3 regions of the Glutamicibacter sp. 363 genome follow, and region 1 is predicted to be linked to each of the others. Evidence: riboswitches for the same ligand, from Rfam matches in the RefSeq annotation. Region 1 holds a riboswitch; each other region holds the start of a gene.
What was found. A riboswitch is a leader RNA that binds a small molecule or an ion and turns the genes downstream of it on or off. The one in region 1 is predicted to bind S-adenosylmethionine.
Positions count from the first base shown of each region.

Region 2: linked by a shared signal. The riboswitch ahead of ACT3UA_RS15050 (methionine ABC transporter ATP-binding protein) and the one ahead of ACT3UA_RS17820 (acyl-CoA dehydrogenase family protein) in region 1 are both predicted to bind S-adenosylmethionine.
Region 3: linked by a shared signal. The riboswitch ahead of ACT3UA_RS04395 (hypothetical protein) and the one ahead of ACT3UA_RS17820 (acyl-CoA dehydrogenase family protein) in region 1 are both predicted to bind S-adenosylmethionine.

Region 1 covers NZ_JBQSYR010000043.1:8,764-13,056, forward strand. Annotated here, with positions in the region: gene ACT3UA_RS17810 (hypothetical protein) at 1-207, shown strand, start outside; gene ACT3UA_RS17815 (acyl-CoA dehydrogenase family protein) at 270-1,502, opposite strand; gene ACT3UA_RS17820 (acyl-CoA dehydrogenase family protein) at 1,536-2,762, opposite strand; SAM riboswitch class I at 2,817-2,907, opposite strand; gene ACT3UA_RS17825 (GntP family permease) at 3,387-4,293, opposite strand, start outside.
Region 2 covers NZ_JBQSYR010000026.1:35,319-39,611, forward strand. Annotated here, with positions in the region: gene ggt (gamma-glutamyltransferase) at 1-1,279, opposite strand, end outside; gene ACT3UA_RS15045 (ASCH domain-containing protein) at 1,529-2,044, shown strand; SAM riboswitch class I at 2,321-2,410, shown strand; gene ACT3UA_RS15050 (methionine ABC transporter ATP-binding protein) at 2,557-3,591, shown strand; gene ACT3UA_RS15055 (methionine ABC transporter permease) at 3,588-4,283, shown strand.
Region 3 covers NZ_JBQSYR010000005.1:48,387-52,679, reverse strand. Annotated here, with positions in the region: gene ACT3UA_RS04415 (ROK family protein) at 1-146, opposite strand, end outside; gene ACT3UA_RS04410 (hypothetical protein) at 181-594, opposite strand; gene ACT3UA_RS04405 (helix-turn-helix domain-containing protein) at 733-1,296, opposite strand; gene ACT3UA_RS04400 (DinB family protein) at 1,512-2,099, shown strand; SAM riboswitch class IV at 2,572-2,684, shown strand; gene ACT3UA_RS04395 (hypothetical protein) at 2,703-2,969, shown strand; gene ACT3UA_RS04390 (VIT1/CCC1 transporter family protein) at 3,032-4,135, shown strand; gene ACT3UA_RS04385 (LOG family protein) at 4,203-4,293, opposite strand, start outside.

The DNA of each region.
Region 1 (4,293 bases):
GTCCTCTACCTCGCGCATTCATTTCTGGCACCATATGCCACGGATTCTGCAGGGAACATGCGCTACGGAATCAGGCAATCGCCGAGTCCGGGCGCTGCCTGTTATCGGAAGGCCGCCGCGGACCAAGAATCCCCGGAGCATTATCTGCAGAGAGTTGTTGCCGGCGAGGTGAATCCAGGGGGTGCCGGAGAGCTGCTCGGTCATTGATGCGCTGCACGCAGCAGGCCCAGCACTCCAGATGTGTGCTGGGCCTGCAGCATCCGGGGATGCTACTTCGAGGCGCCGATGGCCCAAACCCGCGGCAGCTCGGTGCCGTTGACCGCCAGGTCGCCGATCAGCCGGGCCTTGAACACCCACGGGTTGTGGTTTCCGGCGGTGCGGGCATTGCGCCAGTGCCGGTCCAGGTTCTTCGAAACGCTGGTGGCCGAAGCGGCCAGCGCGTCGAAGGCGTGGGTGATCGCGTTGAGCACCAGAGGTGTTAAGACCACCTGGGCCTGCGCGCTGGCCAGCTCGGCCGCGTCATTGGCCGCCTCGTCTTCCTCCAACGTCACCTCGCCCTCGTGCAGCGCCAACGCGGTTTCATAGGCTCCCTGCAGGGACTGCGACACGCGTTCCACGGTTCCGGCCGCCGCGAACGCGGTGGCGGATACCTCGCCGATGACCTGCAGCAGCTGCGGATCCTCGGCGGCCACGTTGGCGGCGCCATGGCTGAAGGTGCGCTTGCGGGCCTTCAGCTCGGCGGCGAAGTCACGTTCGGCGGCCTTGGCGGACCCGGCCAGCACAACCAGCAGCACCTGCTGGTAGAACGCGGTCTGGTATTTGAAGCGGGTGTCGAAGTCGATCAGGTCCTCTTCGGCGACGACCGCGTCGGTGAAGGTGGAGGTTCCGGTGCCGGTGGTGCGCTGTCCGAAGCCGTCCCAGTCGTCAGCCAGCACCACGCCGGGCTGGTGGCGGTTGACCGCGGCGATCACGCGCTTGCCGGTATCGGTGCGTTCGGCGTAGGTATCCAGCCAGTCGGCGAAGATCGAGCCAGTGGAGTAGTACTTGGTGCCGTTGACCAGGAACCCTCCTGCGCCATCCGGGGTGACCTTGGTGATCACCTCGCCGACCTTCACGGTGCCGATCTCGGTCCAGGAGTTCCCCACCAGCTCCCCCGCGGCGAAGCGGGCCAGCCATTTGTCGCGGCCCGGCCCCGGAGCGGCGACCAGGCGGTCCTCGACGAAGGCGAAGTGCGCGCGCAAGGCCTGAGCGATGCTGGAGTCCGCGGCGGCCAACTCCACGAGCAATTCGAAGAGCTCGGCCAGGGTGGCCCCTGCCCCGCCGTGGGAGATCGGGACGCGCAATGCGCCGAAGCCAGCGGCGGCCAGCTCGGCCACCTGCTGGTGCGGCAGTTCTCCGCTCCGGTCGCGTTCGGCGGCGCCGTCGGCGATCTTTGCAAAGTGCGGGGCGAAGCGTTCCTTGAGTTGGGCAAGGCGATTGCGCGAGATGGCAAGTGCAGTCATCAGTTCGGTCCAATCCGTGGGTGGGGGTGAGGTTTAGGTGTAGAGCGAGAGCGGCTGGGTTTCCCCGCGCAGGAAGTACGCGCCGACCTCGATCTTCTTGTAGTCCACCGGGTCATGCAGCGAGTGGGTGCGCACATTGCGCCAGAACAGATCCAGGCCCACATCATTGTGCGTCGAGGAGGAACCGGTGACCTCGAAGATGCGGTTGGCGACCTCCACGCCGATCTCGGTGGAGACCACCTTGGCTTCGGCGATTTCCACCGCCAGCGCTGCGCGTTCAGGCTGGGTGACATTCCCGGCCTTGGCCAGCAGCGCATCGAACTTGCGGCCGAGCTTCTCGGTCAGGGCGGCCACCGCGGCGGTGCGCGCCTTCAGCTCGCCCACGGTGCGCTGGAAGACGACGTCCTGCGAGTAGGTCACCGCCGCCGAGAGGAACCAGGCGTTCTTGCGGCCCAGCAGGATCTGCTTGCCGCGGGCCAACGCGCCCTCGGCAATGCCCAGGTAGAAGTTCGCGAAGGCCAGCTGGATCCCGGGGGTGAGCAGGGTGGACACCGGCTCGTCGGTTACCGCCCCGAGCAGATCGGCGGCCTCGATGCGCACGTTGTGGTACTTCAGCGAGTTCGAGGCACTCAAGCGCTGGCCCAGGTAATCCCAGTCATCAACGATTTCCAGCCCTTCCCGGTCGCGCGGGAGGACAAAGGCCAGCACTTCGCCGTGGCGCGCTCCGCTGGCGACTTCGGCGTTCACGACGATCACCTCGCCGACTCCGGAGCCGGTGGAGAAACGCTTGGCTCCGTTCAAGCGGTAGCCATCGCCCTCCGCGGTGAGCGTCAGCTGCGGGTCCACCGGATTCACCGAATCGCCCCAGAGCCAGCCGCCGGCCACGGTGCGCTGCCACCACTCGGCCTGGGTTTCGGCCGGAGCGTAGAAGGCGATGCCGGACTGGTTGATGTAGTGGTAGGCCAGCAGCTGGGAGATGGACCCGTCGGCCGCGGCCAGGATGCGGATGGTTTCAAAGGCGGTGGCCCAATGCGCTCCGGCTCCCCCGAATTCGGCCGGAACCAGCAGGTTCAGCAGACCGGCTTCGCGCAGCAGCTGCACCTCGGCGAAGGGCTGCTCGTTTTTGCGGTCGCGCTCCAGCGCATCGGCGGCCAGTGTGGCCGCGACCTGGCCGGCGATCTCGCGCCAGTGGGCGAGCTCGGCCTCGTCTGCGCTCCCGGTGTAGGGAACGCGGGGCAGTTGCGTGCTCAGTACGGTCATTTTCGTTCTCCCTTAGAGTCTTGCTCCGAAGGAAGCAGAAAGTTGCTTTCTGCTGATCCATCGAACCTGGCGTTAGCACTAGCTGCCGAATGCAGGCTTGCTGCGGCGTCGTCGAGCCAGGTCTCTCAGCCGCTCTGGATGGTTGGTACTTCGAGTGAAACACCGCGGCATGAGCGGATGGAAGGAGCACGTCATCCGACGGAATAGTCGGTCAGAAGTCGTCACAAAGCGAGATTTCCGGCGGACTTGGACCGCCCCGAAGGCGCTGGGACGCCGTCATACTTCTGGAGGTTACGTCATCGGCGATCGGAGAGCTTGATATCCGGATCCAGCATCAATCGACCGGGCACCTGTCAGGGGGATCTCGGTTTCTCAATTAGCCGACAGCGATAAGCGTCAGCGAATGCGGGGGTGGATCATGGATCCAGCGATCAGGCATCCCAGATGGCCGGATTGCCGGTCATTGTTCCCATGCCCGTAATCCTTGCCAGCAAGTCAATGGGGAAAGCTGGGCTGTGCTCGAAGTTGCAGCCTTGCCTATTGCGGCCATCCCGCCAGTTAAACCAATAACCGCGCCATCCACTGATGGCGCGGTTATTGGTTTATGCAGGCTTCTTGGATTTACTAGAGCAGGAATGCCCCGAGGATCCAGACGGTAGCAAATGCGGCGGTGCCCTGGATGGCGGTGGCCACGCTCAAGGTCTTGTAGGCCGTGATCACCGGGATGCGGCTGAGCTGGGAGACCACCCAGAAGTAGGAATCGTTGGCATGCGAGACGACCATCGCGCCGGCGCCAACTGCCAGGACACTGAGCACCATGCCCAGTTCGGAGTCCAGACCGAGGGATCCGAGCATCGGGGCGACCAGCGCCGAGGTGGTCACCATCGACACGGTGGATGAGCCCTGCGCCGACTTCAATGCCGCGGCGATCAGGAATGGCACAGCCAGTCCGAGACCCAAGCCGCTGAGCGAATCGGAGAGGATCGTGGTCAGCTCCGAGGCTGCCAGCACAGCACCAAAGGCTGCGCCGGCACCGGTAATCAGCAGGATGGGCGCCGCGGTGCGCACGGCTTCGTGCATCTGCTCGTTGAAGTCGGCAAGCTTCTTATTGCCGTTCAGCAGCAAGGTCGCGGCGAGCAAACCGAAGATCAGCGCGATCACCGGGGTGCCGATGAAGGACAGTGCTTCCAGTGCGGCGCCTTCGCCGAAGGGATGCGATGGAAGCTTGGCAATCGATGCCGCGCAGATCAAGACCAGCGGAACGAGGATCGGCAGGAAGGCCAAGCCAGGGCTTGGCAGCTTGCCGAAGCTTGCACGCAGCTGCTCGTAATCGAGCTCGGAGATGTCGTTCTCATCCTCGGATGGCAGCGGAGTCCACGTGGACTTGTTGAAGCGGCTGGCATAGAACAGCCCGGCCATGGCCGAGACCACTGCCACCGGCAGGCCGATGGCGATGATCAATCCGAGGTTGTCGGCGATGCCGATGGACTCGGCGGCTGCCAGCGGTCCTGGGGTCGGCGGGACCATGGTG
Region 2 (4,293 bases), on a different contig from region 1:
CATTGCCCCAGCGGTCCACCACCGAAAGGTGGGTGGTGGAGATATTCTCGGTATCCTGCTCAACCACCGGCTCGCTGGTTGCCGCAGGGCACACTCCGTCATAGCCCTCGATATCGCCCGGAGCCACCGGCTTCTCCGCGGCCTGTTCGGGGTTTACCGCGCACGCCCGGTCGACGCCGAAGAGCTTGTCGGTCAGGATTTCGGTGGGAACATCCACAAAGGCCGGGTCGCCGACAAACTTGCCACGGTCGGCGTAGGCCAGGGCTGTCGCCTCGAAGTAGTGGTGAAGCGCGGTGGGCCGCTCCATGCCGGCGAGGTCGAACTCGCCGAGAATATTCAGCGATTCACCGATGGTGGTTCCTCCGCTGGAGGATGGCGCCATGCCGAAAACATCGAGGCCGCGGTAGCTGACCTGGGTTGGCTGCTGCTCCACGACCTCGTATTCCGCGAGATCGGTGGTGCTCACATAGCCAGCCGGAACCGGGAGTTCGGTGTCCGCGGACGTGGGCGGAGCCTGCACCGTCTGGGATATTTCTTCGGCCATTTCGCCCTGGTAGAACGCCGAGGGGCCCTGCTTCGCCAGCAACCGGTAGGTCTGGGCAAGATCCGGGTTCTTGAAGATGCTGCCAACGTGCGGCGCATCGCCATCGGGCAGGAATAGCTCGCTGGTGGAGCCGAAGGTCGCGAAGCGTTCCTTGTTATCCAGGGTCTGTTCGCGGAATGTTTCATCGACAACGAAGCCGCGTGAAGCTACCTGGGTGGCTGGGTGCAGAACTTTCTTCAGGCTTTGGGAACCCCAATTGTCCAGCGCGCGCTGCCAGGTGGCCAGGGTGCCGGGCACGCCGACCGCCACGCCGCTGGTCACCAGTTCGGGAGTGAAGTTGTAGGGCTCGCCGGTTTCCGGATCGATGAAGGCATCTTGGGGCATTGCTGCCGGTGCGGTCTCCCGGCCGTCGATGGTGCTGATTTTTCCGGTTTTCGCGTCGTAGTACATGAAGTAGCCGCCGCCGCCGATGCCCGCGCTATAAGGCTCGGTCACGCCCAGCGCGGCCGCCGTTGCGACCGCCGCATCAACCGCGTTGCCGCCTTTGCGCAGGATCTCGATTCCGGCGGCGGTCGCTTCCGGGTCTACGGAGGAGACTGCGCCGCCGCTGCCTTTGGCCGTAGGCGTTTTGTCGGTCGCCCTGGGATCGGCGCTGGCCGGAAGGGCGGTGAAAGTTCCCAGTCCCAGCGCCAGTGCCGCGGCGCTGGCGATAGCTCTCGTACTTGCTCGTGACATACTTTGATCTCCTGAAAAGGTGGGGATGAAGCAAGCGCCAATTTACGGGAGAAGCACCTGAGACTTAGGCTGTGACACGCGTCACCGCGCATGCTTGTCGCTCATTACGCTCAGGTGAAGACTTCACTAGCGTCGGATTCACCGCCGTCGCCTCAAGGGCTTCGGAGGGCATGCCGCCACCGCGGCAGCCAGCGATCCGGCCACCGAATACAGCAGCTTCGGTGGCCGGACTGCGTTTAGGCTAGGAGAATGAGCAATGAACCTACCTCCGAGCTGCCCCCGGTAGATCTCGCCGCCGCCGCGCAAATGTGGGCTGACTACCGAAACAGCTGTGCCACCGATCCGGGCGACTACGTGGTGGAATACTTCGGAGACAGCGCTGAGCTCGCCGAGGCACTGCTGCATCAGGTAACCCACGGGCAGAAACGTGCCACCTCAAGCCTTGAAAACGAGTACCTTGCCGAGAACGAACCGCTTCCGCGGGTCGGTTCGCACTGGATCGCCTGCGACGGCTCCGGGACACCGAAAATTATCCTGCGTACCAGCGAGGTGACGCTGAAATCATTCGACCAGGTGGATGCAGATTTTGCCTTTGCCGAGGGCGAGGATGACCGTAGTCTGGCCAGCTGGCGCCGGGAACACGAAAAGTTCTGGAAACGGACGCAGCAGGCAGATTTCGCCAAGCAGTGGGAACCGGCAATGACCGGCGTGCCCGGTGAGCGGATCGTGTGCGAACGCTTCGAAGTGGTCTGGCCGCGCAGCTAGCTTCCAGGCACCTAATTCATCTCCACCTTTCGGTTCTGGAAGCTTGCTTTGCGTTCAGGCCCAGGGGCGTCCTCGCACCCGCCGAGTTCTCCTGAGTCAAGATGCGAATTCAGCGTCGTCACGTGGCGACATATGACGGGTGAGTCGCGCATTTATGGCCGGTTTTCCGCCGATCTGCGCACCGAGGTCGACTTCATGACGCGTATATAACGTCATGGTTGTTCACGAAGCGGGCACGGGCACAGACTGAAACTGTTCGATTCACCTATCGAATGGTAACCATCCAGAGCGACCGAGAGACCTGGCTCAACGACGTCGCAGCAACCACCCTCACGGGGCCGGTGCTACAGCCAGGACCGATGGAGCAGTCTGAAACACCGGCTTTGTTCCCGAGATTCAGAGCCTGGCGAAAGCCAGCGGCATCCTGAATCCGTGGATCGTCGCTGTTTGAGACTCTGCGCGGTGCCAGCACCAAGGAGAACAAATGCAAACGACGTTATCTGGACGATCACATGATTGAGATTCGCCAGCTGCATAAGCACTACGAAACGGCCCAGGGCCGTGTGGAGGTCCTCAAGGGGATCGACCTGGACGTTCAATCGGGGACAATCACCGCGGTGGTTGGGCCCTCAGGCGCCGGGAAGTCCACCTTGTCCCATTGCATCTCGCTGTTGGAAAAGCCCAGCAGCGGTCAGATCCTGGTAGAAGGCAAGGACTTGTCGGTGCTCTCTGGCAAAGAACTATGCGCCGAACGTCGTGCCATCGGCACGATCTTCCAGAACTCGGCCCTTTTGCGCCGCATGACGGTAGCCGAAAACGTTGCGTTGCCGCTGCGAAACCTGGGAGTAGTCCACCACGAGATGGAAAACCGGGTCGCCGAACTCCTGAATCGCGTAGGTCTGGCGGATTGGGCAAATTCGTACCCCGGAGAACTTTCCGGTGGCCAACGCCAACGCGTGGGCATTGCCCGAGCGCTGGCGCTGCGTCCGCGTCTGCTGCTCTCCGATGAAGCAACCTCGGGGCTCGACCCGGAATCCACCACGCAGGTGCTGGAACTGCTTGATTCCCTGCGCACCGACTTGGGCTTGGCGATTATCTTGATCACCCACGAGATGGATGTGGTGCGCCATATCGCCGACCGCGTCGCGCAACTCGATGGCGGTCGAATCGCCGAGTACGGCGAACTTCGAGGCCTGGTAGCGGATCCGGGATCGGTGACCGGTTCAAAGCTTCTGCCATTGCGCCCCGATCTGGTGCCCGCCGGCTACGACTTCACGCTGACCGTGGCCTACCAGGCGGCAAATGTGGACCCAGCCTGGATATCCCGGCTGGGAACCGAACATGGCGCGCGGGTCGCGCTGCTCGGTGGCTCCGTGGAAGCACACCACGAGGGAACGCTGGGCCGCGTTGAAATCGGTCTCGCGGGCATTGCCGCAGAACGAGCTATTGCCGTCTTGGCTGGATGGGGATTGCGCGCCACGCCACGATCCCAGCAGCTCCTCGCGAGTGTGGCCGACCGCGCGGAACGCATCGAGGTGGCGGTATGAGAATCCCAACCGAAAGCGCAGCGGTCGGTACCGACACCCCATGGAACGAACTGCCCGCCCTGATGCTTCCTGCCTATGGACAGACCTGGGCAATGGTCGGCATCGTGATGGTCTTGGTGATCATTTTTGGCGGCATCATGGGTTTGGCGCTGTTCAACACCGACCGGCAGGGTCTCTTTCCGCACGACAAGAGCCATGCGGCACTGAGCTGGTTCGTCAACATGGGACGCTCATTGCCGTTCCTGGTCTTGATGGCGGCGATTATTCCATTCACCAAATGGGTGACCGGAACCACCATCGGCATTTGGGCAGCAGTGGTGCCGATGACCATTGCGGGCATTCCCTTCTTCGCGCGGCTCGTGCAGAACGCGCTCAATGATCTGCCTAAGGAGAACCTGGCCGTCGGGCTGGTGACCGGTGGATCGCCGCTGCAAATCATCGGGGCAACCCAGATCCGTGAGGCGCTGCCCGCCCTGGCCTCCGCCGTCACGCTGAACACCATCTCGATGGTCGAGTATTCGGCCATCGCGGGAACCATCGGGGCCGGCGGCATCGGCTATCTGGCGGTCACCTACGGCTATCAGCGGTTCGACATGAATGTCATGCTTGCCACGATCCTTGCGCTCATTCTGACCGTGCAAGCAGTCCAATTCCTCGGCGATCGCATCGCCCGCGCGCTGGCCCGCCCCTAAGCGCCCTAGA
Region 3 (4,293 bases), on a different contig from region 1:
GCAATAGAATCTTCGGTCAATGCTGCGCTCCGGCCCGGAGTAGGGCGGAAGCTCCGGCGAAGAATCCGGCCGTGGCCATCGACCACGCCGCCGGCGATCTTCGTCCCGCCGATGTCTATGCCGACCGCAAGGTTTTCGGTAGACATTTCACCCTTCCAATGCGTGCGTGTAGTTCAGCAGCTAGCTTTCGAAGGACTTCTTGCTGCTCGCTACCAATGCCCGGTCCACCTCATGGAACCCAAAACAGAAACCTGCCGAAAGCACGAAGGACTTAATTGCAATCTCGTCGAGTTCATCCGCCACGTAAACCAGCTGGACAGGCCCCGCAAGCACTAGTAGCACCAGCGTCCACACCGCATATACCCAAGAGGTTTTCGCCTGTGCCATCTGCGGGTATTGAGAACGGCGGTGAATAGTGCGTAAGCCGATGACCAGGATGACCCCCGCCAGAATCGCCGCCCCGGCGATGAAAAAATAACGTTGAGTGCGGATCAATGTCATGGTCACACCAATTAAGACACCGAGAATTGCAGACATCCACCAGCTCGCGGAGCGCAGTTCGACCAGTTCAGCCCGTGGCTCGCTTTCCGTCACGGAGCTCCCTTCGGTTATTTATCGGCGTCGAGAAAAGTTGTTGACGCTATGTCAAGGATACGCTTTGGGCTTTGCCCGGCCGAAACCCGGCACGGACGGAAAACGCGCAAGCCCTTCAAAAGCGCAATGCGGTTTTGGTCAGAGCAACAGCGTCCAGGTCACTACGGCGGTCCGGTCCGAAGTATTTTCCCAACTGTGCGGCTCACGGCCCGGGAAGGTTACCGTATCGCCCGCTTGCAGTTCAATGCGGTCCTCGGGCAGAACCAAGGTAAATTCTCCGGAAATCACGTGCAGAACTTCCACCTTGCAATCCACCGAATACAGCTCGGCCTCCCCCGAGCCCTGCGGCGCGACCTCTGCCCTAATCATCTGCACCCGGGTCTCGGCGCGGGGAGTGACCAGCTGTTCGGTGATCCCCTGACCGCCCAAGGCGATTCGCGGTGCGTGCTCCAACCTGACCAATTTGGTTTCAGGTACAGAGAAGAGCTGCCCGACTTCTAAGCCCAATACTTCGCAGAGCCTAAGCAATGTCGATACCGACGGGCTAGTCAAGTCTCGCTCCACGCGAGACAAGAACCCCTTGGTCAGTCCGGACATTTCAGCCACCTGGTCGATGGTCATTCGTCGGGTTTGGCGTACCCCACGCAAACGGGCACCGATATTAATCGACGAGCCGGTGGGCTCTACGGGCAGTGTTTTCATGCTCTCCCACCATTTTGACACCGGCGCAGCCCTAGATTGGCAGCACCCGGCCTACAATTCCGCTAAACCAATCCGGTTCAGGTTCCTACACTGCGTCAGTTTACCAATAGGCAACGAGAACTGCGCCGAGCTCACGCTTCAGTCCTGAAGTCAGCAACCAATCCCTCAATGCGCCGGCGCTGTTTATTCAATCGCCAAGAAACTAGACTCGGCACATGGATACCGCTGGCAATCCGTCCTCCAAGAGGCTTCGGACCTACTTGAACGAGGCCCGCAACACCGTGCTCTGGAAGTGCCAGGGACTCTCCGAGGAGTTGGCCCGCCGCCCCATGACGGATACCGGAACCCACATGCTTGGTGTCATCTACCACCTAGCAATCACCGAATACGGTTATTTCGGCGAGTGCCTAGGTCGTGTGCCCAACGATCGGCATGTGCTTCAACTACTGCAAAGCGATGAACCGCAGATCGACTTCCTGCCTCCGGCCAGCTTCTCGGTAGAAGATGTTCTCGCGTTGTACCGAAAATCCATCGCATTTGCCGAACACGCGCTTGACGAATTGAACTTAGAATCCCCGGCAGAGGTCCCCTGGTGGTCCGTGCATCGGCATACCACCGTGGAGCATCTTATTGTTCATATGATCGCGGAGACCTCCCGGCATGCCGGGCATCTCGATATCGTTCGAGAGCTTCTCGACGGACAGGTAGGACTGCGCGAACAGGCGAGAAATATCCCTGGATTCAGCGCTGAGCAATGGAAGGAACAACGCTCCTCGCTGCAGCGAATCGCCGAGCAGTCCTAACAACGATTCTTCGCCAAATCTTGCTCATAGCTCTGGCAGGGCACCGCCTCTAACAGGCCGCATAGGCTCGCGCTAGCTCGGATGGCCCTGACCGAGCCCAGCGACTAGGAGCACCACCTGGTGAAACTGCCGGTCCGTAGCCTGGCGTTGGTCCCAACGGACCAGAGGCGTTGGACCTGAGCGGCATATTGCGCAGCGATACTCCCGCGCGGCTCGGGCAGGCCTGGCGGCATCGACGGCGGGTCGGGAGGGGAGCCACTTGCCGGAGATCGGTCACCGGGCCAGCCACCGGTAGTGCCCGATGTCCAGATCCCCGCCCGGCGACCTTCGCCTGCGCCAAGCGCAGGGTTCTTGTGGGCGCGGTCCGTGCACCTCCCGGTGCTCGGCTCTGCTTCCCATGAGGCCCGCGAGAGCCGAGTATGACGTCTCACTACGCATCCGGACAGCCCACGGGTGTAGCATCGTGGTGTTGCTTCACGAGATGCGGCGCCAAGCTCCGACTGGCCGCACACCAACCCCAGGTTCATGGGTGGTTCGGATGAAGAAGCGGTCCGTACTCCAACCGGCTACGGGCAAGAGCTCTTTTAAGGGTCCACGATAGTTATGGCTTCAAACGTCCTTCCCATTATTGACCTGCAAACCGGCCAGGTGCAGTTTCCGCTTCGCGGAGTCTGGGTCAGCTACTACGTCACCGACCCGCACCTGCTCACCCGATTGCTAGCCAGAACCGTGGGTCCGCCGAGCTTCGACAGGCAGCGCGAGGAACTTTCGGTATTCGTGGCAGCCCGAGGGCAAAACCCTGGCGCCGCTAAGGTATTTAGTCTTGCCAAATTCCCAGTGCTCGACTCACTCACTAAACTAGGGGGTTGAACCTAACCCGGATCATCTGCCCGTGAATGATCCAATTCTGCCGCAGGAGACTCATCCCCGTGATGGCCCCAACCTCAATTCCCGAACCATCCAAGGCGCAGATCCGCCGCTGGCGCCAGTACATGGCCGATGAGGTCGCCGAAGGTGCGATCTACCGTGAACTGGCCGAAAAGCGCACCGGACAAGAACGCCAGATTCTCCGTGGGCTAGCCGAAGCGGAAGAACGCCACGAAAATTACTGGCGCGCTAAGCTCGGTGAACACGTGCGCCCGGTCCGTCCGTCGATGCGGCGCACCATGTTGCGTTTCATGGCCCGGCATTTCGGTTCGGTGTTTGTCTTGGCGCTGGCCCAGCGTGCCGAAGGCAACTCTCCTTACGCCACCGATCAGGATGCCGCGCCGCAAATGGCCGCGGATGAGCAAGTGCATGAGGAAGTCATCCGTGCTTTGGCTACGGCCGGCAGATCCCGGCTGTCCGGCAACTTCCGAGCCGCGGTGTTCGGCGCAAATGACGGGCTCGTTTCGAATCTGGCCTTGGTCATGGGCATCGGCGCCACCGGTGTGGCCTCGTCCCTCGTGCTCTTCTCCGGAATTGCCGGCCTGCTGGCCGGCGCGCTGTCCATGGCTGCCGGGGAATTCGTGTCAGTCCGTTCCCAACGTGAGCTTCTCACCGCGTCGCGCCCTACCCAAGTCACGCTTTCTGCCGCCCGTGACCTCGATCTTGACGCCAATGAATTGGTGTTGATCTACAAAGCACGTGGCATGAACAATGAGGACGCCGAACACCGCGCGGCAGAACGCATGGGGCTGTTTACCTGCGATTGCAACCCCTCCTTCTCACTCCATCCAGAAGTTCGCAGCGCGGAACTGGAACGCGAACATGAGGAGCTTGGTTCGGCACCGGGAGCCGCCATTTCTTCGTTCATGTTCTTTGCTTCGGGCGCAGTCATTCCGATCCTGCCCTACATCTTTGGGCTCACCGGGCTAGCTGCGGTGAGCGTGGCGGTCGCTTTGGTCAGCATCGCGTTGCTGCTCACCGGCGGCGTCGTTGGCCTGCTATCCGGTGCGTCCCCGCTCAAACGTGGCGTGCGTCAGCTGGCCATTGGCTTGGGTGCGGCCGCTGTAACCTACTGCTTGGGCTTGCTTTTCGGCACCACCGTGGCTTAGCTCCAAAAGCAGACTGCTGGCCGTTGCCCCAACATGACACAGCTTGAGGCACCGGCCACTATCGTTGTTAGAACCGCGTGCGGCGCCGCAATGGAGTCATTGTTTTAATGAATTCGACGGCTTCTTGCACGGTGTCCACCAAAGCTATTCTGCTTTCC